DNA from 4 places in the Ruegeria profundi genome. Region 1 is predicted to be linked to each of the others. Evidence: riboswitches for the same ligand, from Rfam matches in the RefSeq annotation. Region 1 holds a riboswitch; each other region holds the start of a gene.
What was found. A riboswitch is a leader RNA that binds a small molecule or an ion and turns the genes downstream of it on or off. The one in region 1 is predicted to bind cobalamin.
Positions count from the first base shown of each region.

Region 1 (7,282 bases):
GAAAACGGCATCCGCCGCATGGGCATTTGCGTAGATCTGAGCATAGTCGTGGGTTGGTCCAGCACCTGCAAGGTCCAAGGTCGCAAACTCGGTTTTCGCGGCAAGGGCAGTCAGCCAGAAATACGCCGCGCGGTTCAGCCTGGGGTCGAGAAACGTATTTATAACCGGAGGAAAGTATAGCTTTTCGCTATCGTATCGAGCCACATATTCACGGTCGCGTTCTGCCCCCAATTTGCGTTTGAGTGGCTGCCGATGTCGCACCAGCGTCGCGGCAGCCTCTCCGATTTCAACCCCGCCAGAGCCACCAAGTGCACGGAAAAGAACCGCCAGGCTGGGGCGCACAGATGCCAATTCCACACGCGCCGAGGGAAAGCGCGTCTCAGCGCCAATCCCACTTGCCATATCGTGCCAGAGGTTGCCGATCGTTCCCTCTGGCTGCATGAGATCAACGAGACGCATCCGACCTATCCGTAGACAGCCAGAACAAGATCACGCAACGCCTGCTGCACATCTGGCTCGTCGCTCAGCTGAGGTTGGGCTGCGATGCCGCTTGGTTGCGACTCGATCCAACCTTTCAGGAAATCAAAGGCATCTTCGGGACTGTCCTGAACGCCCCACGGGGTCATGACGTTTCCGAGTTCGGGCGCTAAATACGCGCCCACTCCGTGGAGGCTGTGGCAATTGATGCAGGAGCGTATTTCCCAAATGTGTTCGCCGTGAACGACCACATCACTCAACTCCATCCCCGAGGTTGACGTGCTGACGACATACCGGTGGGACTGAACGGTCAGGGCCACGAAAACCACGGCAAAAAAAATCGAGCCTCCGCAGAAAATGTTGCGCGCGCATGATTTCGTTAAGATTTCCGCCATTAGCTTACCTTTGCGGGCAAGGAATGGGGAATAGTTAGCCGGTGGCAATCGGACCAAGTTTGCGCAAGCGCAATGTTCTGATGATTTCCTTGCCTAGATGTTCGAAAAATAGGAGAGGTCTACGCAAAAAACCGAGCCTGGAAAATTCCAATCTGCCCTTGGAAAGTATAATGCCGTGCCGTCCACAAACGGTTGCCGTGTTCATGCGGCATTGGACGCTGTGTGTGCTGTTTGATAAGTCCCTTTCACACGAACGCTGAAGCGCATTGCGAATACGACGTGAATGATGACGCGTTCCTGCCCGAGTTATGGGAAGCAACGAAACACTATTCTATTCTGGCCTCACTGATTGCGGCCAAAGCACGCGGATCAAGCACCTTGATCCGTTTTCGGCGGCTTTCAACCATCCCCTTCTTTTCCCACGCACTAAGCAGGCGGCTGACGGTATGCAGGGTGGTTGCGGTCATTTCCGAAAGATCCTGCCGCGTGATCGGAAAATCGATCTCGATCCCGTCAGGAACTTCACGGCCGGTATGATGGATAAGGCGCAGCAGCGCACTGGCGACGCGTTGTTCAACCTGCAAGGTTGAGATTTCGACAACCCGATTGTTTATCTCACCCAGACGGGTTCCAACGGTCTTGTAGGTTTCGGTCGAAAAGCCTTCATATTCTGCTGCGAACGTTTCCCAAAGCCGCATGGGCCAACTCAACGCGATGCTTTCGGTTGCCGTTATCGCCGTCGCGGGATAGGTCTGCCGCCCAATCGCCTTGGCAAAACCCATCAATTGTCCCGCTGGAATGTGTAGTGCAGTGACCTGTTCACCTGTCGGCGTAACCCTGACGACGCGAACATATCCATCAAGCAACAAATAAAACCGGTCGGCCGGCGCATCTTCTTCAAAGATTGCGGTACCGGGTTCGTATCGGCGTGAGCTTGCCTGATCAAGGATCGTGCGCAGCTGTCGGCGCTCCAGTTTTGAAAAGGGCGGCAGATGCGTCAGCAGGCTTTCGTCAAGCTGCGGCAAGGTCTTGCGCGTCGGTAGGTCGTTCATGAACCGCCTATGCCACAACATCCGGGCTAGTGGCCACTAAATCTCGCCGATCCAACCCGGGCATGACGCCGCAAGACATTTGTTCCAGAACAGTACCCACTTGCGAAAATGCCAATGGATCAGCCCGAGAAGCCACAGCCAAAAAGTTAGCACAATGTTTATGACAGCCTTGGCAAGTATCTGGTTTGTTGCATTTCTGCCAAGCCTGCCATTTTGTCACCGCTTGTCTCAACGTTGAAGGCGACCAACGCCGCCTCGACAAAGCTCTGTATGCCGGCTGCCCCAAAAGAGGCTGCAGGCATTGCCAAACCACCAGGTCAAAGCGGGTATACGCCTGATAGAAAACTCGTCGCGCCGCCCTTTGCACGCGTTCATGAGCAGGTCGCGGCCAGCGGACCCAAGACTATCGTAATCACCGTCGAAACGGCAAAAAGGTGGCAGTTTTGATTGAAGATCGCGGTGCGGAAATGTGGGCTACGTCTATGATCGGCTCGGTCCCCGGCCTCCTGACCATCTGTCACGAATGCGACGGGATTGACCAGACCCTGTACGATTTGGGCATAAACTGATGCGACGACGCAGATGACCCATAGCTCATAAACTGCGGACAGCCGACCTCATCTACTCGGCGCGCACGTCAGGCGTTTGAGACAGCGCAACCTGATTTTCAAGGCTTATCGCAACTTCACGATTGACAATTCGCGGTAGATACAGTCAATTTTCGCGCGTTCTGGTCCGGGTGGGATTCCATCCGGATAATAGGGAACGGGGTGCGGCCATTGCGCCAATTCCTCGACTGCCCCCGCAACTGTAAGCGGTGAGCTTTGCCGGCACATGCCACTGTCCTAAAAGGGATGGGAAGGCCCGGTTTGGCGTCGATCCGAGAGTCAGGAGACCTGCCAGAGCGATCACCCTGTCCGGACGCGGGGCGCGTCTTTGGCAACGGTCTATCCGTAGCGGTGACATTTCGCCGTCTGCGGAGGTTGTTTTCCTCCAACGACAACAACCAATCAAGACACCGAACAAGGTGTCTTATGCCCTTTCTCCAGAAAGGGGTCCGAGGGACAAACAATGAAGAAAACCGCCTTACTGAAAGCGTCAGCCGCGACAGTTTTTGCAGTTGCGACGTCTGCCCACGCGCAAGAAACGATTGATATCGGAACAATCGTGATTTCCGGGGGCTTCACACCCATTGAAGAACAGAAATACGGCCGTGCAGCCAGTGTGATTACCTCGCAGGAGATCGAGCAGCGTGGTATCACGACAGTGCAAGACGCCCTGCGGGCTGTTCCGGGTGTGTCCGTCAGCGGATCAGGTGATGCCTTGACGCAAGTTCGAATCCGGGGCGCCGAAGCCAACCATACGCTGATCCTGATCAACGGCGTTCCGGCAGCCGGCGGTGACGGAGAATACATCCTGTCCGGCATTCAGACGGCCAATATTGAACGCATCGAGGTTTTGCGCGGCCCGCAATCCGTTTTCTATGGTTCGAACGCTTCGGCTGGTGTGGTCAACATCATCACCAAGAGAGGCGGGCTGGGTCACGAATATGGTGGCACGGTTGAATTTGGTGACGGGTACAACGCGTCCGCCCGGTATTCCTATCGTAACGATAAAGGCGGCATCGCTGTCGGTATCGCGCGGCTGGACGATGACGGATATGACTACTCCGGCAGCAATGGGGAAAAAGACAGTGTTGACCGCACCACGATTGACCTGACCGGAGATTATTTTGTTGCCGAAGGTCTGAAACTTGGGTTTGTGTTTCGCGATTCAGATGAAAACTATGACTTCGACAGCACAGACTTCCTGGCCACCACCCCCGAGGGTTACGTCGTAGACGATCCTACCCAACGGTCTGAGCGGAAGGAGCGGCTTGGTCAAGTCTACGCCGAATACGAGGCACGAGGAGGTCAAATGGTTCACCGTTTCAGCTATGATCGGACGGATAACGAACAATCCACCAATGGTGGCACACCGACCGAAACGGATCGGGACTCGGCCCGTTATCTTCTCAGCCTCGGCCTTGATGGGCGCGCGACGGTTGACAGCAACCACTTGCTGAACGGAATTGTGGAATGGGAAGAGGACAGTAGTTCCTCTGATCCCGAGTTTGAGCGCGAAACAACATCATACGCGCTGGAATATCGGGGATCGCTGCAGAATGGGCTGAATGTTCAGGCCGGCATCCGGTACGACGACAACAAAACGTTCCAGAATGATTTCACCTGGACATTGGCGGCGTCTTACACTCTGCCTCAAGGCGTGCGTTTGCATGGATCGGCCGGGACAGGCATCGTCAATCCATCTTACTTCGAATTGTTTGCCGACTCTTTTGGATTTGTCGGCAACCCAAACCTGAAACCCGAGAAAAACAAGTCTTTCGATCTGGGTGCCGAAGTGCCGTTTTGGGCCGGGCGCGGATTGGTTGATGTGACCCTGTTTCACGACGATCTAACTGATGAAATCACGGCGGTCTTCGATCCGGTTTTGGGCAGTTCGACCTTCATCAACCAAGCCGGGGACAGTACCCGCCGCGGGGTCGAGGTTTCGGGCACGCTTGAGGCGACAGACACGCTCGATCTGCGTCTAAGCTACACCTATATCGACGCGGAAAACCCGGATGGATCGGTGGAAGTTCGCCGCCCCCGGCACGAATTATTGCTGACCGCAACGCAAGAGTTCCTGCAAGGGCGTGGGTCTGTAACCGGCGATATTCGTTATGTGGCGGACAATTACGACACGCAATTCTTCGGTAGCTTTGAAACGAAAAAACTGCCCGACTACGTAACCGTTGATGTTGCGGCGCAGTATTCACTGACCGATAACGTTAAACTGACTGGTCGTATCGTTAACCTGTTCGACAGGGAATACTCCGACGTCTGGGGTTTCGCCAAACGCGGGCGCACCGGTTATATCGGCCTGAGCGCGGCGTTCTAATCATGTGGCTGCGGTTGATTGCTGTTTGTGTTCTGGTCAGCCTGACCAAAATGACCTGGGCGCAACCGCAGCGCGTGGTCTCGATAAATGTGTGCACCGATCAGTTGGCCATGATGCTGGCCGCCCCTGGCCAACTGATCTCGGTGTCTTATTTCGCGCGCGACAGCCGCGTGTCGGCCATGACCAAAGAAGCCATGCGCTACGGGGTCAATCACGGTCTCGCCGAAGAAATCTACCTGCAACGGCCAGATCTCGTGATCGCAAATCGCTTTTCTGCACAGGCGACGGTGGACATGCTCAGAAGGCTGAGTGTTCCTGTCGTCGTGTTCGAGTCCGCCCGCTCGCTGGAGGATATCCGCACCAACATCCGGAAAATGGGAAAGGTCCTGGGTCGTCAAGAGGCTGCGGACAAGCTTTTGCAGGACTATGAGGCAGGGCTTGCAGCACTCACCGCAAATGGGGCGCATGGACCTCGTGCCGCGATATACTCAACGCACGGTTGGACATCTGGTGATCAAACACTGTCGGGCCAAATTCTGACCGCCGCAGGGCTGCAAAATATCGCGGCAGAGATGGGCATGACCGCCGGGGGCGTATTGCCTTTGGAACAATTGGCGCTGTCCAACCCGGACATCGTGATCACCGCGCAACCCTATCCGGGACACAGCCGGGCCGAAGAATACTTGCAGCATCCCGTGGTCAAACATCTACGGGCGCGCTCGGGTCAGGTACTGGTGTCAGATCGCGACTGGGTTTGCGGTACTCCTTACGTCGTTCGCGCGATTGATAACCTCAGGCGTGCACGCGAAGACTGGCAACGGGGCATTGAATGACGCGCCTTATGATCGTTCTGCTGTCCTGCGGAGTTGGGCTGTTTCTGTTATCTCTGACCATCGGTCCGGCGGGTATCCCCGCCGGGGACAGTCTGGCTGCCTTGTTCTCCGCAGATTACGGGCCGCTGACGCTGGTGATGCGCGAAATTCGTCTGCCGCGCGCCATTTTGGCGATTTTTATTGGCGCAGGGCTGGGCCTTGCAGGGGCCGCGATGCAGGGCTATCTGCGCAACCCGCTGGCCGAACCCGGGTTACTGGGTGTTTCCGGGTCTGCGGCCTTGGGGGCTGTGCTGGCGATTTACACCGGTCTGGCCGCAAGCAGTGTACTGGCCCTTCCCTTCGCCGCTCTTGCCGGAGCTGTGATTGGAGTCACACTGATCATGATGCTTGCGGGGCCGCGCGGTGGGTCTTTGACGCTGATCCTTGCCGGGATCGCGATCTCTGCCCTAGCCGGCGCGCTGACCTCGCTGGCGCTGAATCTCTCGCCCAATCCCTTTGCGGCCAATGAAATCGTTTTCTGGATGATGGGATCTTTGTCAGATCGGTCGATGGTGCATGTCTGGCTGGCGCTGCCCTTTTTCCTCGTCGGTGCAATTATGATTGCTGTAACGGCCCGAGGGTTGGATGCGCTGACGCTGGGCGAAGAAGCAGCCGAAACGCTTGGCATCAACCTGTCCCGTCTGCGTATCTTGTTGGTGCTGGGAACGGCAAGTATCGTAGGGGGAGGAACGGCCGTTGCCGGAGCGATAGGATTTGTCGGCCTTGTGGTCCCACACATCTTACGGCCAATGGTCGGCGCCAGCCCGTCCAGATTGCTTTTGGCTTCAGCGCTTGGTGGCGCCGTCATGCTGCAACTGGCTGATATCGCGGTGCGGATTATCCTGCCCGACCGTGATCTTAAACTGGGTGTTGTTACCGCCCTTGTAGGTGCGCCACTCTTCCTGCACCTGATCTACAAGACGCGGAGAGACATGCTATGACCGCCTTGGAATTGCGCGATCTGGGCGTCACCCTGCGAAACCGAGAGGTGTTTCGCAGGGTCAGCCTTACGATTTCTGCTGGTGAGATGGTGGGGCTAATCGGCCCCAACGGTGCAGGCAAGACCAGCCTGATGCGGGCGGCGCTGGGGTTGATACCACATTCCGGTCAAAGCTCGCTTGCGAACCTGACCGCCCGTGACCGGGCCCGGACAGTCGCATGGATGCCGCAAGCGCGCGAAATCGCATGGCCGGTCGCCGTTGAGCGGCTTGTTGCGCTTGGACGCCTGCCGCATCTATCACCAACAGGTGCGATACCTGAAAGGGATCAGGCTCTTATTGACCAGGTCATCGACAGAATGGATCTGGGGGCGCTACGCCTGCGTGCTGCATCCCGCCTTTCGGGCGGTGAGCAGGCCCGTGCGCTGATCGCGCGGGCCGTGGTACAAGACACGCCCATCCTGATGGCAGATGAGCCCACCGCAGGTCTGGATCCTGCACATCAGATTTCGACCATGAAAGTGTTCCGTGATCTCGCCGATGAAGGCAGGGCTGTGCTTGTGTCCTTGCATGACCTTGGGCTTGCCGCGCGTCATTGCACGCGGCTG
Region 1 is NZ_JAIUZS010000003.1:355,636-362,917, forward strand. Features, by position in the region: partial or broken gene LCM21_RS07825 (nitric oxide reductase activation protein NorD) at 1-459, opposite strand, end outside; gene LCM21_RS07830 (cytochrome c) at 465-872, opposite strand; gene LCM21_RS07835 (Crp/Fnr family transcriptional regulator) at 1,199-1,924, opposite strand; cobalamin riboswitch at 2,639-2,842, shown strand; gene LCM21_RS07840 (TonB-dependent receptor plug domain-containing protein) at 2,996-4,864, shown strand; gene LCM21_RS07845 (ABC transporter substrate-binding protein) at 4,867-5,697, shown strand; gene LCM21_RS07850 (FecCD family ABC transporter permease) at 5,694-6,677, shown strand; gene LCM21_RS07855 (ABC transporter ATP-binding protein) at 6,674-7,282, shown strand, end outside.

Region 2 (7,282 bases), on a different contig from region 1:
TGGAGATACCGATCCGAAGGCGCTCTATGCCTGGCTTGAGGAATATCAGTCAGAAACCGGCGGTCGTGCCATCGCTTTTGCGCATAACGGCAACCTGTCAAACGGTTGGATGTTCCCGACCGAAGACACCTATCACGGCGGAAAGGTTGATGAGGAATACGTAAGCAACCGCGCCAAGTGGGAACCGCATTACGAGGTCACGCAAATCAAGGGCGATGGTGAAGCGCACCCTTTCCTCAGCCCGGATGATCCCTTCGCCGATTATGAAAACTGGGATGTCGGCAACCTCGACATAAGCGAATTGAAGACAGATGACATGCTGGCGGGCGAATATGCCCGCGAAGCCCTGAAACGGGGCTTGGCGCTGGAAGAGAAGTTCGGCGTGAACCCCTATAAGTTCGGAATGGGCGGCGCCACTGACAGCCACACATCCCTTGCCACCGCGGAAGAAGAGAACTATTTCGGCAAATCCGTTAGCGCCGAACCTTCGGCCACGCGGGTACTGCACCCGTTTGTCGAAAGCGATAAAGGCGTTATCGAAGGCCACACGCTGGTTGCATCCGGATATACCGCCGTGTGGGCCACCGACAACACGCGCGCCGCAATCTTCGATGCGTTCAAGCGGCGCGAGACCTATGCAACGACCGGCCCTCGGATAGGCCTGCGGTTCTTTGGCGGCTGGGAGTTCGATGACAGCGATCTTGAAACCCGATTCATTGCCAAAGTCGGCTATACCAAGGGCGTGCCCATGGGCAGTGATCTGCGCCCCCGCGAAGGGGATGGTGCCCCGACTTTTCTGATCGGAGCGTTGCGTGACCCGATCGGGGCCAATCTGGATCGGGTTCAGGTCGTCAAAGGCTGGCTTGATACTGACGGTACGCTGCAAGAAAAGGTGTACAACGTGGCCTGGTCTGATGATCGTGTCATAGATGCGGATGGCAACCTGCCCGAGGTCGGCAACACCGTGGATTTGGATACCGCAAGCTGGACGAACACGATCGGCACGTCCGAATTGATCACGGTCTGGACCGACCCCGATTTCAACCCGGATGAGCGCGCCTTTTACTATGCGCGGGTTCTTGAAATTCCAACCCCGCGCTGGGTTCTGTATGACAAGCTGCGCTTTGGCGTTGACCTGCCAGCAGAGGCGCAGCTGATCCATCAGGAACGCGCCTATTCCTCGCCGATCTGGTACACGCCCGGTGAATGAAACAGCCAGGACGCACACCCGCGTCGAGGCGTTCCATGAAACATCTCGACACTGGGTCACAGCATTGGTTTTCATGAAGAACCCGCCCATCAGCCATTTGACTTACGCCACAGCCCGACCCTACGATTGACGCAAGCAACGACTTGGTTTCAGGACTGTTCATGCGCATTTTGAAAGAGCCCCTGCTTCACTTCGTTCTGATTGGAGCAGCCATATTTGGCTGGTTTTCTCTGGTCGGCCAAACGGGCGAAACACCTGATCGGTCCGAGACGATAGTGATCGACAATGGCGAAGTTGACCTTTTGGCGGCCCGTTTTGAAACCACCTGGAAACGCGCGCCACGCAATGATGAATTACAGGCCTTGATTGACGCAAGGATACGTGAAGAGGTTCTCGTGCGCGAGGCGCGCAAGCTGGGGCTGGATCGCGGAGATCAGATTGTCCGGGCGCGACTGGCGCAAAAGATGAATTTCCTGTTCGATGGGATTGCGTCATCCGTGGTCCCCGAGGACGATGCGCTTAACACATATCTCGCGGAAAATGCCGCGCGGTTTACGGTGCCGGCGCAGATTGCATTCGATCAGATTTTTCTTGGCGCTCAACCAGTATCGGATGAGATCGACAGGGCATTTTCCGAACTGCAAGCAGGTGAGGATTGGCCTGAGATCGGCCTGAGATCTTTGATGCCAAGCTCTTTACCACTGTCAGCTTCAAGTGCCATCGATGGCACGTTCGGTCAGGGATTTTCAAACACGCTGTTTATGTTGGAGCCGCGCGAGTGGGTTGGTCCGATCCAATCTGGTTATGGGCAGCACCTTGTCAGGATTACCGAAACACGGCCACAAGTCCTGCCGCCTTTGAATGAGATTCGAGAAGAAGTTTTGGCTGCATGGCGCCGCGACACAGCGCAGGAACTGGCTGAGGCGCAGTATGAAAGCCTTGCCGCGCAATACCGCATTCAAACACCGGACCCTCAGGAATGAAGGGGCTGCTTGGTTTGATGCTGACGATATGGCTGGTCTGCCTGCCTAAAACCGGCCATGCGCATGCCCTTGACCCCGGATATCTGGACCTGAAACAGCTTGCGCCCGGTTCATGGCAGGTGTTTTGGCGCATACCAGATGTAAATGGGCAACCGATGCAGATCGACGCCATTCTGCCTTCGTCCTGCACTCCGGCGCAGGGCCCGCAGCCCTTTTTCGACACAGCCGCTTGGGTTTCTTCGTGGATCGCCGCGTGCAACACCCAAATCGCCGGTCAGGCTGTGACTATTCAGGGCCTGGAACGGCAGCGCAACGACGTTTTGTTGCGGTATCAACCCCTGGACGCCACGGCTGCAACATTGCGATTTACGCCTGAGACGACTGTTCTGAACCTGCCAGAAGATGCATCCACCTCATCCGTTTTCGTAAGTTACTTCTGGCTTGGCTTCGAGCATATCCTGGAAGGTTTGGACCACCTCCTGTTCGTTTTCGCCCTGTTTGTTCTGGTGCGTGATCCATGGCGCTTGATCGGGGCTGTGACAGCTTTTACCGTGGCGCATTCGATTACGCTGGCGCTGGCCACGCTTGGTGTGTTGCACGTTCCGTCCGCCCCGGTCGAGGCCGTGATCGCCCTTTCAATCGTGTTTATGGCGCTGGAAATCCTCAAACATAAAGACGGCGAAGTCAGGTTGTCCGAGCAATTTCCCTGGATTGTCTGCTTTTGTTTCGGCCTTTTGCACGGGCTTGGCTTTGCCGGCGCCCTGACCGAGATTGGCCTGCCTCCCGGGGATATTCCGACCGCTCTTGTGGCCTTTAATTTGGGGGTCGAAGCGGGCCAGCTTGTTTTTGTTACGAGCCTTTCACTTGGGCTATTCCTATGGCGCCATGTGATACGCCCTGTTCCATCAGGTTCGGATTCCATTGCAAGGTCGATCACTGGCTACGCCATCGGGTGTGTGTCGCTTTTCTGGCTTGTCCAGCGTGTGAATGGTTTTTAAAGATGGCACTCTGGATTGTGGGAAATGCGGGGCTGCGGCGTGTCTGATACTCCGACTCCAACGAAGAAATTAACACGAAGTGCATACTACATATTGACAACACCTTACTTCCATACCCAATATGGAGTTGCTTCGGTGATTTCGATTCCGGTCGAAAACTAAGAGGGAAACCGGTGAAATTCCGGCGCTGCCCCCGCAACTGTAAGCGGAAAGTTCGGCTGAACACGCCACTGAAACGGTGTTTTTGGGAAGGCCAGCCTGAACGTTGATCCGCGAGCCAGGAGACCTGCCGCAAGCAAGAACGATAACCACGAACGGAGGGTTCGGGGGCGTGCGCAGGGAAGGTCTGCGCGATGGCGTCCTCGGCTTTTGACGAAAAGGACAGAGGACAGATGAGCATTACCGTGTATTCAAAACCCGCATGCGTGCAATGTACCGCCACCACCCGCGCGCTGGATGCAAAAGGTATTACATATGACGTGGTTGACCTGACGCAGGATGACAGCGCCATGACCCACGTGACCGAGCTGGGATATCGTCAAGCTCCTGTTGTTGTCGCCGGAAACGATCACTGGTCCGGGTTTCGGCCTGACATGATCGCTCAGCTGGCCTGATCCGTGGCGGCGCCGAGCCCGGCGCTGGTCTATTTTTCATCAAATTCGGGAAATACCCATCGCTTTGTCACGCGACTGGGCCTGCCTGCTTTGCGCATTCCGATGCAGATGGACCAGATGCCACGCCCCATGTATCCGTATGTTCTGATCTGCCCTACTTATGCCGATGGCGAAGGGCGCGGCGCTGTGCCGAAACAGGTCATTCAGTTCCTGAACGATCCGGACAGGCGCGCCAGGATCGCTGGGGTTATCGGCGCCGGGAACCGAAATTTCGGTGCGACCTATGCCCTCGCCGGTCGCATCATCGCCCAGAAATGCAACGTGCCACTGCTGTATTCCTTTGAGCTGGCCGGCACCGAAACCGACATCGCCCGCGTGCGCGCAGGGCTTGAGAAACTAGGGAGACACCTATGCTCGACAGCAGCCTAAACGAGCAGGACTATCACGCGCTGAACGCGATGCTGAACCTCTATGACGGTGAGGGGAAAATCCGGTTCGATGCGGACCGCATGGCCGCGCGGCAGTATTTTCTGCAGCATGTGAACCAGAATACTGTTTTCTTTCACTCGCTGGACGAAAAGCTGGGGTATCTTGTCACTGAAGGTTATTATGAAGAAGCCGTTCTGGATCAGTATTCCAAGAATTTCATGCGCAAAATCTGGGATGCGGCCTATGCCAAGAAATTCCGCTTTCCGACCTTTCTGGGCGCGTTCAAATATTACACGTCATACACGCTGAAGACCCGTGACGGGCAGCGTTTTTTAGAGCGTTACGAAGACCGTGTTGTGATGACCGCACTGGCACTGGCCCGTGGGGATGAGGCGTTGGCCATGTCCTTCATGGAAGAGATTTTGGATGGCCGGTTCCAACCCGCGACCCCAACCTTTCTGAATGCAGGCAAGGCCTCGCGCGGGGAGTTGATTTCATGCTTCCTGTTGCGGCTTGAGGACAATATGGAAAGCATCGGGCGCGGCATCAACTCAGCCCTGCAACTGTCAAAACGCGGCGGCGGAGTGGCGCTGCTGCTGACCAACATCCGCGAACATGGTGCGCCGATCAAAGGGATCGAAAACCAATCCTCGGGCGTGATCCCGGTGATGAAATTGCTGGAGGACAGCTTTTCCTACGCCAACCAGCTGGGTGCCCGACAAGGTGCCGGGGCGGTCTATCTGAACGCCCACCACCCCGACATCATGCGGTTCCTCGACACCAAGCGCGAAAACGCGGATGAGAAAATCCGTATCAAAACGCTGTCTCTGGGCGTAGTGATCCCCGATATCACCTTTGAGTTGGCGAAGAAGAACGCAGATATGTACCTGTTCTCACCGCATGATGTGGAAAAGGTCTATAGTGTTCCGTTCTCGGAAATCTCGGTCTCCGAGAAGTATCACGAGATGGTCGATGACAAGCGCATCCGCAAATCCAAGGTTAATGCGCGCGAATTCTTCCAGACTATTGCCGAGATTCAGTTCGAATCCGGCTACCCCTACGTGATGTTCGAAGACACGGTGAACCGGATGAACCCCATCGCGGGCCGGATCAACATGTCGAACCTGTGCTCCGAGATTTTGCAGGTGAATGAGGCATCGGAATTTAACGATGACCTCAGCTATGCGCATCTGGGCACGGATATTTCCTGCAACCTCGGTTCGCTGAACATCGCCAGGGCGATGGACGGTGGTGATCTAGGGCGTACCGTTGGGGCCGCGATCCGGGCGCTGACCGCGGTGTCCGAGATGTCGGCGATCGACTCGGTTCCCTCGGTCCGCCGGGGCAATGACGAAAGCCATGCCATCGGTCTGGGGCAGATGAACCTGCACGGGTTTCTTGCGCGCGAACATATCCACTATGGCAGTACGGAAGGCATTGAATTTACGTCTGTTTACTTTGCCGCTGTGGCCTATCACGCGATCCGTACCTCCTGCGATCTGGCGCAAGAGCGGGGCGCGCCGTTCAAGGGGTTCGAGGAGTCAGATTATGCCTCGGGTATCTTCTTTGACAAATACACCAATCGTGACTGGTTGCCGGAAAGCGACAGGGTGAAGGCTCTGTTCGATGGCATGACCCTGCCCACACGCGGCGATTGGGCCAAACTAAAAGCCGACGTGATGAAGCACGGGCTTTATAACCGCAACCTGCAGGCGGTGCCGCCCACCGGGTCAATCAGCTATATCAACAACTCGACCTCTTCGATCCACCCCATTGTGTCAAAGATCGAAATTCGGAAAGAGGGCAAAATCGGCCGTGTCTACTATCCGGCGGCTTTCATGAACAATGATAACCTAGAATACTACCGCGATGCCTATGAGATTGGCCCCGAGGCGCTGATCGACACCTATGCCGCAGCCACCGAACACGTCGATCAGGGCCTTTCGCTGACCCTGTTCTTCCCGGCCGAGGCCACGACCCGCGATATCAACCGCGCGCAAATCTATGCGTGGAGGAAAGGCATCAAAACCATCTACTACGTGCGTCTGCGCCAAGAGGCCCTTGAAGGGACCGAAGTGCAAGGCTGCGTATCCTGCTCGTTGTAAGGGGAAGTGAAATGAAAGACATGATTCAAACCAAGATCCCCCGCGCGATTAACTGGAACCGGCTTGAAGATGACAAGGACCTTGAGGTCTGGAACCGACTGACGGTGAATTTCTGGCTGCCTGAAAAGGTACCGCTGTCTAATGACATCCAAAGCTGGGCCACGCTGACGGATCACGAAAAACAGCTGACCATCCGCGTCTTTACCGGCCTGACCCTGCTGGACACGATCCAGAACACGGTCGGTGCCCCGGCCCTGATGCCCGACGCTGTGACACCCCATGAAGAGGCCGTGCTGACCAACATCGCCTTTATGGAGGCGGTGCACGCGCGCAGCTACTCTTCGATCTTCTCGACGCTCTGTTCGACCAAAGAGATCGACGAAGCCTTCCGCTGGTCCGAAGAAAACCCGCATCTGCAGGCCAAGGCCGAGGCAATCCTGAACACTTATGCTCCGGGCAATGATCCGCTGAAACGCAAGATCGCGTCTGTGTTTCTGGAAAGCTTCTTGTTCTATTCCGGCTTCTACCTGCCAATGTACTGGTCCAGCCGCGCCAAGCTGACCAACACCGCCGACCTGATCCGCCTGATCATCCGGGATGAAGCCGTGCATGGCTATTACATCGGCTATAAATTCCAGCGCGGCTATGAAAAGCTTTCGGATGATGAGCAACAGGAACTTAAGGACTACGCCTTCTCGCTGATGTTTGAGCTTTACGACATCGAAAATCAGTACACTGAGGAACTGTATGACGAGATCGGTCTGACCGAAGACGTAAAGGTGTTCCTGCACTACAATGCCAACAAGGCGCTGCAAAACCTTGGCTTCGAGGCGCTGTTTCCACCAGAGGTTGCCGAGGTGAACCCGGCTATCCTGGCAGCGCTCAGCCCTGACAGTGAGAACCACGACTTTTTCTCGGGTTCGGGATCCTCCTATGTCATCGG
Region 2 is NZ_JAIUZS010000009.1:154,633-161,914, forward strand. Features, by position in the region: gene LCM21_RS18750 (DUF3604 domain-containing protein) at 1-1,210, shown strand, start outside; gene LCM21_RS18755 (peptidyl-prolyl cis-trans isomerase) at 1,372-2,193, shown strand; gene LCM21_RS18760 (HupE/UreJ family protein) at 2,190-3,191, shown strand; cobalamin riboswitch at 3,308-3,500, shown strand; gene nrdH (glutaredoxin-like protein NrdH) at 3,584-3,805, shown strand; gene nrdI (class Ib ribonucleoside-diphosphate reductase assembly flavoprotein NrdI) at 3,830-4,234, shown strand; gene nrdE (class 1b ribonucleoside-diphosphate reductase subunit alpha) at 4,216-6,339, shown strand; gene nrdF (class 1b ribonucleoside-diphosphate reductase subunit beta) at 6,351-7,282, shown strand, end outside.
Region 2: linked by a shared signal. The riboswitch ahead of nrdH (glutaredoxin-like protein NrdH) and the one ahead of LCM21_RS07840 (TonB-dependent receptor plug domain-containing protein) in region 1 are both predicted to bind cobalamin.

Region 3 (7,282 bases), 110 kb from region 1:
GATGCGTGCCGAGATTGAACGCGACATGAAACTTATGGGCGTCACCAGCGTCGACCAACTGAGCCGCGAGAATATCCGCTTTCGAACAACCTAGTCAGAGGCAAGAGCCGAAATGACCAATGACGCATTGATCAAACTCTTTCGCTCGATCGTCGGATCGCGCCACGTCCTGACCGGAGAGCGCGCGACTGAAAGGTTCCGACGCGGCTTTCGCTCGGGCGAGGGTCAGGCGCTGTGTGTCGTTCAACCCGGTAGCCTGCTGGAACAGTGGAAGGTGCTGCAGGCCTGTGTCACGGCCGATAAGATCGTCATCATGCAAGCCTCAAACACCGGCCTGACAGAAGGGTCCACACCCAAGGGTGGCTATGACCGCGACGTTGTTTTAATCAATGTGAGCCGAATGAATGCTTTGCACCTTTTGCAAGGCGGGCAGCAGGTGCTTAGTTTTCCGGGCGCGTCACTGTTTGAGCTGGAAAAGCAGCTGCGCCCGTTGGGGCGGACACCCCATTCCGTAATCGGCTCGTCCAGCATCGGCGCTTCGATCCTGGGCGGGGTTTGCAACAACTCGGGCGGCTCGCTATGCGAGCGCGGCCCCAGCTATACCGAGCTGGCCCTTTTTGCCAAGATCACCGCAGATGGCGAACTGACGCTTGTGAACCATCTTGGTCTGGATCTGGGCAACTCTCCCGAGGAAATCCTGACGCGGCTTGAAGCTGGAGATTTCGATAAGAACGCCCCCACGCCCGAGGGCCGCAACGCCTCGGATCCGGATTACACTACGATCTTGCGCGATGTCGATGCGGATACACCGTCGCGCTATAACAACGATGATCGCCTGTTGTTTGAGGCGTCCGGCTGCGCGGGCAAGCTGGCAGTTTTCGCGGTCCGGCTTGACACATTCCCGACCTATGACCGCGAGCAGGTTTTCTATATCGGAACAAACGACCCCGCTGACCTGACAGAACTGCGGCGTCACATCCTGAAAAACTTCGAAACCTTGCCGGTTTCGGCCGAATACGTACACCGCGAGTGTTTCGACATTGCCGCGAAATACGGCAAGGACACGCTGGTGATGATCGACAAGCTAGGAACCGACAGGCTTCCGTTGTTTTTTGCATTGAAGGGCGCGGTGGATTCGCGCCTGAACAAGTTCGCCTTGACCCGAGGGTTTACGGACAAGTTCATGCAGATTGCCTCGCGCCTATGGCCCGAGCATCTGCCGAAATTCCTGCATGAGTTTCGTGACAAGTACGAACACCACCTCATCCTGAAAATGCACGATGGCGGTATCGAAGAGGCAGCGGAGTTTCTGCCCGGCTTCTTCGAAAACCGCGGTGCGGAGTTCGTCATATGTACACCGCGCGAAGCCAAGATCGCTGGATTGCATCGGTTTGCCGCCGCTGGTGCCGCCGTGCGGTATGGCCACGTTCATGCGGCTGAGGTCGAAGAGATCTTGGCGCTGGATATCGCGCTACGTCGCAATGACCGTGACTGGTTCGAAACTCTGCCCGCCGAGATCACGGATCAGCTTTTGGGCAAAGTCTACTACGGCCACCTGATGTGCCATGTGATGCATCAGGATTACATCGTCAAAAAGGGATGTGACCCCAAAAAGATCAAGGCTGCGATGTTGAAAATTCTGGATGAACGCGGAGCGGAATACCCTGCAGAACACAATGTTGGCCACCTGTACGAGGCCAAGCCTGATCTGGTGGCACATTACAAACGCTGCGATCCGACCAATTCGTTCAACCCGGGGATTGGCAAAATGTCAAAGTCACGCAATTACGGTGAAGAAAGTGCTGCGTAAGCGTTTTCGCGTGAATTGGGCGCACGTCAAGCTGTTCGCAGTGCATCCGCAACACGGGCGATGAACGCAGCAGTGTTTGAAACCCGCGCACCAGCTTCGGCTTGGGAAAGCAAGCGCAGAGCTGGCGTGTTGCGGGCGATCCCGCTCTCAGGCGGTATTCACAGTTCGGGCAACGCCAATTGGCGGAGGCGTCTCAAGACGCCCGCGCCAGTATTGTTTGTCAGACTTCGACTTCGACCTTTCCGATCGGGTTCGAGCAGCAGGCCAGAATGTACCCGGCCTCAATATCATCTTCTGAAATGCCGCCATTGTGGACCATGTGGACGTCACCCTTAAGCTTCTTGACCTTGCAAGTTCCACATACGCCGAACGTACAGCCTGATGGGATATTCAGACCAACAGACCGTGCAGCCACCAGAACCGTATCGGTTTCGGCCACCTTCGCCTTGACGCCGGAGCTTGCGAAAAGAATTTCGGCACTGGTGTCGTCGTCGGGAACAACATCATCCAGTTCCGGTTGCTGCGCCTCGGTCTCTACGGGTGCGCCGAAACTCTCTTGGTGGTAGTTTTCCATGTCATAGCCCAGACCGGCCAGCGCATCGCGCACAGCTTGCATAAAGGGCTCGGGACCGCAGCAATACACCTCACGGTCCAGATAGTCCGGTGCCATCAGGCCCAGCATCAGTTGGTTGAACTGGCCTTGATACCCGGTCCAGGGGCGGTACGGGTCGGGTTCCTCGACGACAAATTTCAAGTTCAGCCCATGTGTCCGGCTGGCCATTTGCTCTAACCGCTGGCGAAAGATAATTTCTGACGGTCGTTTGGCGCAATTGATGAACACAACGTCCAGCGCGCGCCCTTCATCCCACATACAGGTTGTCATCGACATCAAGGGTGTGATGCCTGAACCGGCCGAGATGAACAGGTATTTGCCGGAGGAACTCTCGGCATTCGTGAACAAACCTGCCGGGCCAATGGCTTTGATCCGCATGCCGGGTTGCAGGTTGTCCAGCATCCAGCGCGTGCCGATGCTGTTGGACTGCGCCTTGGCCGTAATCGTGATCGATCTGGGCCGTGAAGGCGATGATGAGATTGTATAGGTGCGATGCACAACGCCGCCCGGCTGACCCGGTGCCGGAATTTCCAGCGTCAGGAATTGCCCGGGCTCGTAGCTGAACAGGGCGCCAGAAGGGGCCCGAAATGTAAAGCTGGCAGTATTTGGCATTTCGGGCACGACCGAGACGCATTCCAAACTTTCACTGTCCTGCCAGACGGCTGTTGCCGAGGTCACAACGTCCATAACCGTCACTCCGCAGCAACAGCGTCAGGGATCAATCGGCGCGTCAGAGTTGCGCAATACCAATCGACAAATTGCAAAACGCCGGATTCCTGTATCGCAGAATAGGGTCCGGGCACATAGGCCGGACTGTTGATACCCTGCTGGTTATCCTCAACCACCCGGCGGTCTTCGTCATTGGTCGCTTCCCAAACTTCGGTCAGGCGTTTCAGGTCATAGTCCACGCCTTCGACGGCATCCTTATGGACAAGCCATTTTGTCGTGACTTCGGTTTCCGTGGGGCTGATTGGTGTCACGCGGAAAACGATGGAATGGTCCGCCAGAAAATGGTTCCACGTGGTCGGATAATGGAATTTCAACAACGATCCCGCATCGGCAAAGGGTGATCGGCCCAACCAGCGGCGCACGGCGGATTTGCCATCCATCGTGTAACTCTGGGCCCCTTCCTTCAGGGGCACCCGGGCCAGACGGTACTGCCCATCCTCGTGCAGGTAAAATTGTGACGGCAGCCCTGCGGCTTCGCAGCGGTCGAAATGGGTCTGCAAATGCGTTGGCAGAGTGCCCCCTTCGATGCCGGTAACGGTCGGATCATCGGGGAAAGTGCGGCACAGCGCAGGGTGGTTCCCTCCGCAGTGGTAACACTCACGGTTGTTCTCCCAAACCAGCTTCCAGTTCCCGTTCTCGATTATAGAGCTTTCGAAAGCCACCTTGGCATTGCCCAGGTCATGTGGCTCGAGATAGGCCCTTGCGATATTGGCGAACGTATCAAAGTCCGGCGCGTCCTCTGCCAGACAAATATAGACCAGACCGGCCAGCTCGCGGCAGTGCACTGTCTTTAAGCCATGCTGCTTGGGGTCGAAATCAGCACCCATGTCCCGCGCCCACAGCAAAGAGCCATCAAGCTCATAGGTCCACTGGTGGTAGGGGCAGACCAGCTTGGGTGCATTGCCCTTGGACGCTTTGCAGATCACCGATCCGCGATGACGGCAGGTGTTATGAAACGCCCGGATTTGATTGTCAGCACCGCGCACGATGATCACGCGATAGGCACCGACGTTATATGTGACGTAGTCGCCTGCTTTGACCAATTCACATGCCGGAATGGCAAACAGCCAGTCGCTGTAGTGGATTGTTTCAAGGTCGGTCCGAAAAATCTCGGGGTCGGTATAGAATGCCTGTTCCAGGGCATATGCCGGATTTCGACGCGCCAACAGGCTTTGAATTCTGTTCACTTCTGGCTCTCCTGCCGCGCCCCGCGGCATTGCTTGGGCAGATGACAAGAGGGACCAGTCCGGAGGCGCGTGAGGACCGCGTCCGAAACCCGTGCCCCCACCGCCACCCGCAGTTTGACATATCAGAGAGGCTGGTTTCCGGACTTGGAAGGGGCTTGCGCCCGGTTTCAGCACCTTCCCGGGATCCTCCTCCCAGTGGTTGATTGCTGAGCCTGACCTTCGTTACCGTTGCGGGGGCAGTGCCGGATTTGCACCGGCTTCCCAATTCTCCGCCACCTGAGAATCAAATGGCGGCACCTCGTGGCCGTAAGTTATTTCAAGCCTAATCCAGCGCTGAAATACTTGCGACATTTTCCGCTCTGAAACAGACACGCCGGTGTACTGCTTGGTGAAAATGTCTGCCTGCGGTGCGAATTGTGTACCGATGCGAAGGCTTGTAATCGAAACGCCGTTTTCAAACCCCGCGAAACTGCGCCGCAAGGTGGTCGATCAACGCACGAATACGTGCGGTCAGGTGGCGGTTTTGCGGGTAGGCCGCGTAAAGGCCCAGCGATAAAGCCTCTTGCTCTTCGAACAGAAGTTGCAGTTTTCCTGTGTCCAAAAAGGACTGCGCCGTATAAAGCGGAATCCGCCCGATCCCCAGCCCATCCGCAGCCATATGTGCAACAGCACGCGGTGAGTTTGCGCGGAAGTTGCCCGAAACCGGAACCGTGTATTCTCGACCTTTTGCTTTGAACGCCCAGTGGTCAGAAAAACTGCCGGTGGTCTGAAGCAGGCAATTATGGGTTGCCAGTGCGGCCGGTTCTTTTGGTGTCCCGTGCTGCGTCAGGTATTCGGGTGATACGCAGCACACAATCCGCATGTCCGTCAGCTTGCGTGCGACAAGGTTCGACTCCTTCAAAACGCCGAACCGAATGGCCAGATCGAAGCCTTCCTCAACCATCGAAACATGGTGATCTGACAGGTGCAGTTCAATCGAGACCTTTGGATGCTCGGTCTGAAAGGGTTTTAACAGATGAATCAATTCGGCCGAGCCAAAGCCCGTCGGCGCAGTAATCCGTATGCGCCCCGCCAATTCTGTCTGGCGTTGCTGGACAAGGCTTTCCAGTTCATCGAACTGCTCCAGCAGAGGCAGACAGCGTTCGTAGTAAGATCGCCCAGTGTCGGTCAGGGTGACGCTTCGCGTGGTCCGGTTGAAAAGCTGCGCATTCAGATGATCCTCCAACTGGCCAACATATTTGCTGGTCAGTTTGGTGCTGATACCGATCTGTTTTGCGGCTTCTGTAAACGACGAATGTGCTGCCACCGCCGCAAAGGCTCGCATGCCCTGAATCGTATCCATTATCTACACTGCGTTCATAGTAATTCACCAAATTGATATATTATCGCCCAAGTGAAAGCAAACTATGTCTGGGGCACAGATGCTGATCAACAGCCCAAACCCTCAATCAGAGAAAGAGTTTCCAGATGTCCGAAACGATCCAAATTCACAGCTTCCCTCTATCCGGTCACTCGCACCGGGTCCGTCTGTTCGCCAACCTTGCCGGGATTAAACACGACGTTATCGACGTGGATCTTGCGGGTGGTGAGCACAAGCGCGAGCCGTTCTTGACGCTCAACCCGGCGGGTCAGGTGCCCGTATTGCAAGACGGCGACGTGGTTGTAAGCGACAGCAACGCCATTTTGGTCTATCTGGCCCGGAAGTATGCGCCTTCCTACCTGCCTTCTGATCCTGTCGGTGAAGCCGAGGTGCAGAAATTCCTGACCCTCGCAGCGGGTGAGATTGCGTTCGGCCCTGCCGCCGCGCGTCTGATCAACGTGTTCAACGCACCTTTGAACATGGAGTTTACCCATGCCACTGCGGCTAATGTTCTGAAAAAGCTGGATGACCACTTGGAGGGCCGCGACTGGCTGGTCGGCGATGCGCCAACCATCGCGGATGTTGCAATCTACAGCTACACAGCTCATGCGCCCGAGGGTGGCATATCGCTTGAACCTTACGCGAATGTGCTTCGCCTTCTGGCCAATGTCGAGGCGCTGGATGGATTTGTCCCCATGCCAAGCACCGCAGTTGGCTTGAACGCAGCCTGATCCCACTACGCCATAGGTCAGTCGCACCCGCGACTGGCCTTCAATCCCACAACACACGAGGTCTGCCATGAACGATCAAGCCACTGAAATGACATCGCCTTTTCATGCTGGCGAGCGTGAGATGCAATCTCGCGTTGGTAGGCGGGATAGGATCGAGGAGTTCGGTCGCAAGTTCATTCGTCCGTTCATGCCCGACCAGCATCGAGAATTCTTTGGCAAGCTTCCCTTTCTGGTCTTGGGCAGCGTCGACGCCGATGGCTGGCCGTGGGCGTCAATGATCTCGGGCCGTCCGGGGTTCATACAGACGCCACATGACCGACGTCTGGACATTGATGCGCGACCCTTGGCGGACGACCCGCTCAACCCCGCATTACAGGCAGGAGCACCGATCGGTGTTCTTGGGATTGAGCTGTCCACTCGTCGTCGCAACCGAGCCACGGCGACCGTGGGTACGGTCGGGGATCATGGGTTTTCGCTGGATGTGGTGCAGTCCTTCGGCAATTGCCCGAAATATATTCAAACGCATGACGTTTCGTTCGTCCGCGATCCAAAGGCCGTCATAGCCCGTCCTGCAAACGACCGCTTTGTTGAATTGGATGCACGGGCGCGGGACGCGATCGCAGAGAGCAATGCGTTCTACGTCGCAAGCCACGCAAACACGCCGGATCAGGCGGGCGTTGATGTCTCGCACCGGGGCGGACGGGCCGGGTTCGTCAAAGTTGAGGGCAAAAGCCTGCTGGTGCCGGACTTTGCCGGCAACAACTTTTTCAATACTCTGGGCAATTTTCTGTTGAACCCAAAGGCCGGCCTGCTGTTTCCGGACTATCAGACAGGAGATACCCTGATGCTGAC
Region 3 is NZ_JAIUZS010000003.1:462,143-469,424, reverse strand. Features, by position in the region: gene LCM21_RS08285 (alpha-hydroxy acid oxidase) at 1-94, shown strand, start outside; gene dld (D-lactate dehydrogenase) at 113-1,810, shown strand; gene LCM21_RS08275 (FAD-binding oxidoreductase) at 2,031-3,110, opposite strand; gene LCM21_RS08270 (aromatic ring-hydroxylating oxygenase subunit alpha) at 3,116-4,369, opposite strand; cobalamin riboswitch at 4,452-4,655, opposite strand; gene LCM21_RS08265 (LysR family transcriptional regulator) at 4,794-5,681, opposite strand; gene LCM21_RS08260 (glutathione S-transferase family protein) at 5,807-6,430, shown strand; gene LCM21_RS08255 (pyridoxamine 5'-phosphate oxidase family protein) at 6,498-7,282, shown strand, end outside.
Region 3: linked by a shared signal. The riboswitch ahead of LCM21_RS08270 (aromatic ring-hydroxylating oxygenase subunit alpha) and the one ahead of LCM21_RS07840 (TonB-dependent receptor plug domain-containing protein) in region 1 are both predicted to bind cobalamin.

Region 4 (7,282 bases), on a different contig from region 1:
AGAATATTGGCCAGTCTAGCGCAAGCCCTTGCTTCACGAGCTCTGCGGCAACGTCCGTGCCGTCTGGAAGCAGGCACTTTGCGACGATCCTGTCATAAGAAATCTCTTCTCTAATGAAAGCAGTGACAAGCGTGCCTTTACACATGCTGATCAGAGCAAATTTTGATTTTTTGCCCCACGGATGTTCTAGCTCGGGCGCGTCGATCCCTGCGATCCTAATCTTGGTTCCGCTGATCACGATTGTATCACCATCTATGACGTAGCACATACCCTTTATGGTTCTGGCTGTTGGCAGTTTCGAAACAGCGGCTGGTTCGGAAACGCGCGAATAGTCCCGTTTAATGGCTTTAGGAGTTCGAGGCTCGAAATGTGCGGCGCTCGCTCTTTGGTTCGACAAGCCGAATAAAGCGTCCAGTAATTTTTTTAACATCTGAATGGCTACTTCGATTGACTTGAGTAACACATAAAGATGCTAATTGATGAATGGCTTTGAAGTAAACTCTATAAAGAACTCGAAAGCGTTGCGTGTCTTAGCCTAAAGTTCCTTCCGCGCCCTGAGCGCCGCTGTAATCGTCCCGTCATCCAGATAGTCCAGCTCACCTCCAATCGGCACACCCTGCGCCAGTGAGGTCAGGCGGACCTGCCCCTCTAACTGATCCGCGATGTAGTGGGCGGTGGTCTGACCGTCGATGGTGGCGTTCAGGGCCAGGATGACCTCGGTGATCCCTTCGGCCGTGACCCGATCTTTAAGGCGGGGGATTCGGAGATCGTCCGGGCCGACGCCGTCCAAAGCGGACAGGGTTCCGCCCAGAACGTGATAGCGGCCTTTGAACACGCCCGCGCGCTCCATCGCCCAGAGGTCGGCGACATCCTCGACCACGCACAGCTCTCCGGTCGCGCGAGCCTCGCTGTCGCAGATGTCACAGATATCGGTGGTGCCGATATTGCCGCAGTTCAGGCACTCACGCGCGGTGGCTGCGACCTGCTGCATCGCGTCGGACAGCGGGGTCAGCAGCAGGGCACGTTTGCGGATCAGGTGCAGCACCGCGCGACGGGCCGAGCGGGGGCCGAGGCCCGGCAGCTTGGCCATCAGGTCGATCAGGTTGTCGATGTCGCTGTTCGAACTCACGGCGCGTGCTCCTGCAAATGGGCCGGGCAGGGTGCCCGGCCGATAATCCGTCAGGAGTGTCTATCAGAACGGCAGCTTGATGTCTGCGGGCAGGCCCATGCTTTCAGTCAGCTTGGCCATTTCAGCCTGCGCGCGCTCAGCAGCTTTGGTCTGCGCGTCCTTGATGGCGGCAAGGATCAGGTCTTCGACGACTTCTTTTTCGTCGCCGTTGAAGATCGACGGATCGATGTCCAGACCCTTTAACTCACCCTTCGCAGTGGCTGTGGCCTTGACTAGCCCAGCACCGGATTCGCCGACAACCGTGATGGTGTTCAGCTCTTCCTGCATTTCTGCCATCTTTGTCTGCAAATCCTGGGCGGATTTCATCATCTTGGCCATGTCGCCAAGACCGCCGAGTCCTTTGAGCATCGCTTTTCTCCTACAAATCGGTTTGTCGCTTAAATACGGGCGGCATCCGCGCCGCACAAGGGCACAGAGGCTCCCGCCCGTCGTCACGGTCTTTTGCAAAACCTTTCTTCCCGTCGGGTCCGGGTATGCCTAGTCTTCTTCAAACGGGTCCCACTCGTCTTCGACCTCGGGCAGCGCTTCGGTTTCGACCTTGGCCTTGCGCTGTTCCGGTGTTTCGATGCTTTTGATCCGCGCCTTGGGGAATTGGGCCAAAACAGCCTGCACCAAAGGATGTGCACGCGCCTCGGCTTTCAACGCTTCCTCTGCCGCGTTTTCCTTTTCGTAGATCGTCTCCCCACCGCCTTCGTTGACGACCGTGACCGCCCAGCGATTGCCTGTCCACCGTTGCAGGGCTGTCCCTAAACGCTGCGCCAATTGCGGAGAGGCACGTTCGGTCGGCTGGAATTCGATGCGTCCGGGCTGGTAGGCGACCAGCCTCAACGCGCGTTTGACCTCGTCCAGCAGGACGCCATCGCGGTTGGCGCGGATCAGATCGACCACGTGATCAAAGGTCGGGTAACGTGCCAGTGCGGTTTGCGCGTCCTGCGCCAAAGCGGCGCTTGGTGCGCCGGCCCCTCCGCGCATTGGGCTTGTGTAGGACGATGCCACCGGCGTCCGAGTGTGCGCGGCAGGTTGCGACGGCGCAGCCGCTCCACCGCCGGGTCCACCATTGGGCGGCGGAGGTGGCGCATCCTGCAAGCGCTTGATCAGTTCTTCGGGGCTGGGCAGGTCAGCCACATGGGTCAGACGGATCACGGCCATCTCAGCCGCCATCATGGCGTTTGGCGCAGCCGAGACCTCTTCAAGCGCTTTCAGCAGCATCTGCCACATCCGGGTCAGGACGCGCATTGGCAGTGCCTCGGCCATTTGTTGACCGCGCGCGCGCTCGTCCGGTGAGACTGTCGGGTCTTCCGCTGCGTCCGGCGTGATCTTAACCACGGACACCCAGTGGGTGATTTCCGCAAGATCGCGCAGCACGGCCAGAGGATCTGCGCCTTCGGCATATTGCGCCCCCAATTCGGTCAGCGCCGCCGCCGCATCACCACGCAAGATCATGTCCATCAGGTCCAGCACGCGCCCACGATCGGCCAGGCCCAGCATAGCGCGCACCTGGTCTGCACTGGTTTCACCCGCCCCGTGTGAAATTGCCTGATCCAGCAAAGAGGTTGCATCCCGCGCCGATCCTTCAGCAGCACGCGTAATAAGGGCCAGGGCGTCATCCGCAATCTGAGCGTTTTCGGCCGCCGCGATCTTGCTGAGCAGGCCGATCATGTCTTCGGGCTCAATCCGGCGCAGATCAAATCGCTGGCAACGCGACAAGACCGTCACTGGCACCTTGCGAATTTCGGTTGTGGCGAAGATGAACTTCACATGCTCGGGTGGTTCCTCAAGCGTTTTGAGCAGCGCGTTGAACGCACTCGTCGAAAGCATGTGAACTTCGTCGATGATATAGATCTTGTAGCGTGCGCTGGCGGCGCGATAGCGGACGCTGTCGATGATCTCGCGAATATCGTTCACGCCAGTTCGGCTGGCGGCGTCCATTTCCATCACGTCGACATGGCGGCCTTCCATGATGGCAACGCAATGCTCGCACTGACCACATGGTTCGGTTGTCGGCTTGCCTTGACCATCCGGACCGATGCAGTTCATGCCTTTGGCGATGATCCGCGCCGTGGTGGTTTTTCCGGTTCCGCGAATACCGGTCATGATAAAAGCTTGCGCGATCCGATCAGCCTCGAACGCGTTTTTCAGCGTACGCACCATCGCGTCCTGACCCACAAGGTCAGCAAAAGTTTCCGGGCGGTATTTGCGGGCAAGAACCTGATAGGCGGGGCTGGGCGTGTCGTTCATGTCTGCTCTGTCGGATTCGGTTCAGGACCGCAGCGTAGAGACCCCCGCGCCCCGCGTCCACAGCCACCTAGGATGAAAATTCGTTTGCAAGAATGTTTGTGCACCGTAGAAGCACAGATGAAAGAGGGGACGCGGTGCACAGGTTTGACATCCACCCAGTTCACGTTGGAAACGGTACTGTTGCCTTGTCGCCGCTGCCCGGCTGCGGCGATGGATACGCACGGGATTTCGTTGCTATCCGCGATTGGCGGCCTGGTCTTGTGATCTCGGTAACTACGACGGATGAAATGCTGCAAGAAGGCGCGATCAGATTGGGGGACGATCTGCGTGCAAATGGTGTCAGGTGGGTGCACTTGCCAATTGAAGATTTTGGCACTCCGACGCCGCCGATTGATACGGCTTGGGCCGATATAGGCGCAACAGTGTCGCGTATCCTATCCTGTGGGGGGCGGGTGCTGGTGCATTGCCGCGGAGGCTGCGGCCGCTCTGGTATGATCGTTCTGCGCCTCATGGTCGAACACGGAGAGAGCCCGGACACCGCGTTAAAACGGTTGCGTGCTGTGCGCAAATGCGCCGTCGAAACCGATAGCCAGATGCAATGGGCGGCCCGGCCCGTGATAGGCCACTAGGTCAGAGCGCCATTTGCCGGTCCATCGTAACGACAGGGTCTGTCGCAAGGGTCGTGACTTCCAGCATCGCGCAGGGCGGAGTGGTCAGCATTCCGGCCGGACGCGTGGCCGTGTCCGGGCCAAACATCATGTCCGCAAATGTCTCCAGCACTTCGAGAGGCGCATCTTCGGTGGCCCCGCAATAAATACGGATAAGGTCTTTTTGCGCTCTGAACCGTGCGACGCAGCCTTGCGGGCAATGGGAAAGCTCACTGTTGCCGTCGAATTCAAAATCAGGGGTCGTCGCCGGGACCGCGGTCTCAACCGCCCGCACGACCGAGCGCGCCATCTGCGCCAGTGCCGGACAGGGTTTGCCGGTTTTCTGACACACGGTTGCTGAGAATTGGTGTGTCTTTGTCTTCCAGATCATACCGCGCCCTCCGCGCATGGACCGGGGCATGGATCAGGTGTGACACCGTCTTGATGACCTGTCCGGGCGCCCCGCCCGAGTTTCGATTTTGTTTCGATGGCAGGTCTCCTGACTTGCGGGTCATCGCGTTGCCGACCTTCCCAACCTTGCGGCCAGTGGCGTTTCGGCATTGCTCACCGCTTACAGTTGCGGGGGCAGTCTCGGCCTTGGTCCGTTCCGATTTCACGGGCAGGACCGCACCGTGTTCCCTTTTCATCCCGCCCCGGGGTCCGGGGCAAGAACCATCAGCCCATCGCTAGCGGGTCAGTGTGGCTTGAGTCAAGCGACCTCTTGGTTTGGTGAGGGTACGTGGGGTCATGTTGAAACCCGATTGACTTGGCCCGGCAATCCATGCGGATACATCCGGTGAACTGATTGGTTCAGATAGAGGGTAGGATGCTGGATACCGAACAAGCCGTGCTGACCGAAGATTTTCTGATTCCGTCAGGTGAAACCGAATTGTCGGCTCGGCTATATCTTCCGATAGACACGCCCCGAACGGCCGTCGTCATTCACGGGGCAACCGGCGTGCCTCGGGACTACTACCAACATTTTGCGCGCTGGCTGGTTGCTGAGCAGGGCATGGCCTGCCTGACCTATGATTACAGCGACTTTGGCCATTCGCGGAACGGTCCGCTAAAGGCGGCGCGGGCCACGATGGCGGACTGGGCTTTGACAGATATGCCCGCAGCACGCGCCGAAATGCGAAAGCGATTTCCCGATGCGCAGCAATGGAGCATTGGCCATTCCATCGGTGGAATGTTGGGGCCGATTCAATCCGATCTGGATCAGATTGACCGTATGATTTGTGTCTGTTCCGGGTTGGTCACAGTGTCGGATCACCCGTGGCCGTACCGCGGCCTTGCCTTGCTGTTCTGGTACGGTCATGCCCCATTGGCCGTAAAAGCACTGGGCTATTTACCGGGCAAGGCGCTGGGTTTCGGGTCAGATTTGCCCGCGTCAGTGTATTGGCAGTGGCGCGGATGGAGTACCGCACCGCGCAACTATCTGCCCGAAATCGGGGTGACCCTGCCCGACGCTCGCGAAGCGCCGCCAGACACATCCGTGGATCTTTTTACATTCGACGATGACGATGTAGTGCCGCCAAAGGCGGTTTGGCGGTTGGCCGGTCTTTTCGGACCCAAAGCGCGCCGGCATGTATTGTCTCCGGCTAAGCTTGGATTGCCCAAGGTAGGACATATCGGAGCTTTTGCCCGTCGCAACGCCGCAGTCTGGCCGCGATTGATTGCCTAGGCCGGACGCGCACAGAGAAATGGCGAGGATGAAGTGAGAGGTTGGACATCGACCCAAGCGGGGCTCGTTGTGGCTGCTTCCTTCCGGACCTGACCAGGTTGGCGAGGCGCTCGCCCGCGCCAACCTCTCACGCAGGGATATAGGCAAACTTCTAGCGAAACACAACCCGTCAGAGCGTCAATCGGATAAGCAAAAAACCCTCATCATCGGTTCCGATGACTTGAGGGTCAAAACTATCCAGTTCCGCGATATGAGCTTGTGCTTTTGGACTTGTCCGAAGCAGGCTTGTCGCACCCTGCACGGGCACAAAGGTAAACGGGTAGGGGGCAGCCTCGAGCGGGTCGCGCGACAAAGAGCCAGCTAGATAATCCTGCAGGGCGCGTTGAACAAGCAAGGGTGGCAGGGTTATGAGCTCTGCCGCTTCCATGAATCGGAAATGGCCACCGCCATTGGCGCGATGATTGTTCGACGCAACCACAAACCGCTGATCAGCGGTCAATGGCTGCCCCTTAAAACAAATGTTTCGAATACGTCGGTGAGAGGGGGAAATCAGATGCCCTGCCAAGTCAAAACGTGCGGGTTGCGAAAGGTCGATCCGATAGGTCAGACCCTGCAGAACGTCAAAATTGTACCCGGCCCGGTTTGTGTTGATCATATCGGCGTGCTGGCCGGGTTGAATGCGATTAAAAACACTCGCGGACATTTCCAGCCAATCCGTGACCTGTTTTCCGTTAACCAATACGGCCCGCAATTCATTGGGAAAGATACATAGATCGTTCACGTGGCGCACACATATCTGACCAGCTGGTATGTCAGTGAAATATCGCGGACCGGCGCGTCCTCCGACCTTGGACGGCGCGGCCGCAGACAGAACCGGCAAACCTGCAAACGGTGTCGTCTGCAAATAGGGCCTGACCGCTGCCGCTTGTGCAGCCGCCGTCAGAACAAGACCCCTGTCCGGGGCGCAAAAGCTGAAATAGCTGTGCAGGTGACGATCGGTCTGACCGATATGTTGTGCGGTGCGTCGCCGGGTTTCCAAGTGACCGGGGGCGAAAAGTTGCCTCAACACCGGGTCTTTTGCGACGGGCGCGGGCGACGCGCCGGATTTTGAAGGGCATACCGACCGCAGTTCGACATGGCTGTACCGCACGCGCCATTCGCTGCCCTCAAACCTGTTCAATTCCAGATCAACCAACCCAAGATTTGCGCCGGCCGCTCCGGGCATCACGACCGGCTTTCCATGTACCTTCCCCTGTTTCGCATCGACATGCGCAAAACCGTCATGTGCCTTTCCGGGCAACGTCAGGTGCGAATGTCCTGCGATCAAGGCATCAATCCCATCAAGGGCGGCCAGCGGTATGATGGCATTTTCTAGGTCGGAGTCCCCTTTCGTGGGGCCAATACCTGTATGCGCAAGGGCGATGATCAGATCACAGCCCAGGCTTTTAAGATCCGCGACCTTTTCTGCGGCGCATGCCAAAATCCCGTCCATGACAACCATTTTCCCCAGCTTATGCGCTTCCC
Region 4 is NZ_JAIUZS010000005.1:46,556-53,837, reverse strand. Features, by position in the region: gene LCM21_RS12725 (thermonuclease family protein) at 1-463, opposite strand, end outside; gene recR (recombination mediator RecR) at 536-1,129, opposite strand; gene LCM21_RS12715 (YbaB/EbfC family nucleoid-associated protein) at 1,193-1,537, opposite strand; gene LCM21_RS12710 (DNA polymerase III subunit gamma/tau) at 1,667-3,427, opposite strand; gene LCM21_RS12705 (protein-tyrosine phosphatase family protein) at 3,562-4,056, shown strand; gene LCM21_RS12700 (hypothetical protein) at 4,058-4,465, opposite strand; cobalamin riboswitch at 4,547-4,766, opposite strand; gene LCM21_RS12695 (alpha/beta hydrolase family protein) at 4,901-5,758, shown strand; RNA gene ffs (signal recognition particle sRNA small type) at 5,790-5,888, opposite strand; gene LCM21_RS12685 (bifunctional 2',3'-cyclic-nucleotide 2'-phosphodiesterase/3'-nucleotidase) at 5,928-7,282, opposite strand, start outside.
Region 4: linked by a shared signal. The riboswitch ahead of LCM21_RS12700 (hypothetical protein) and the one ahead of LCM21_RS07840 (TonB-dependent receptor plug domain-containing protein) in region 1 are both predicted to bind cobalamin.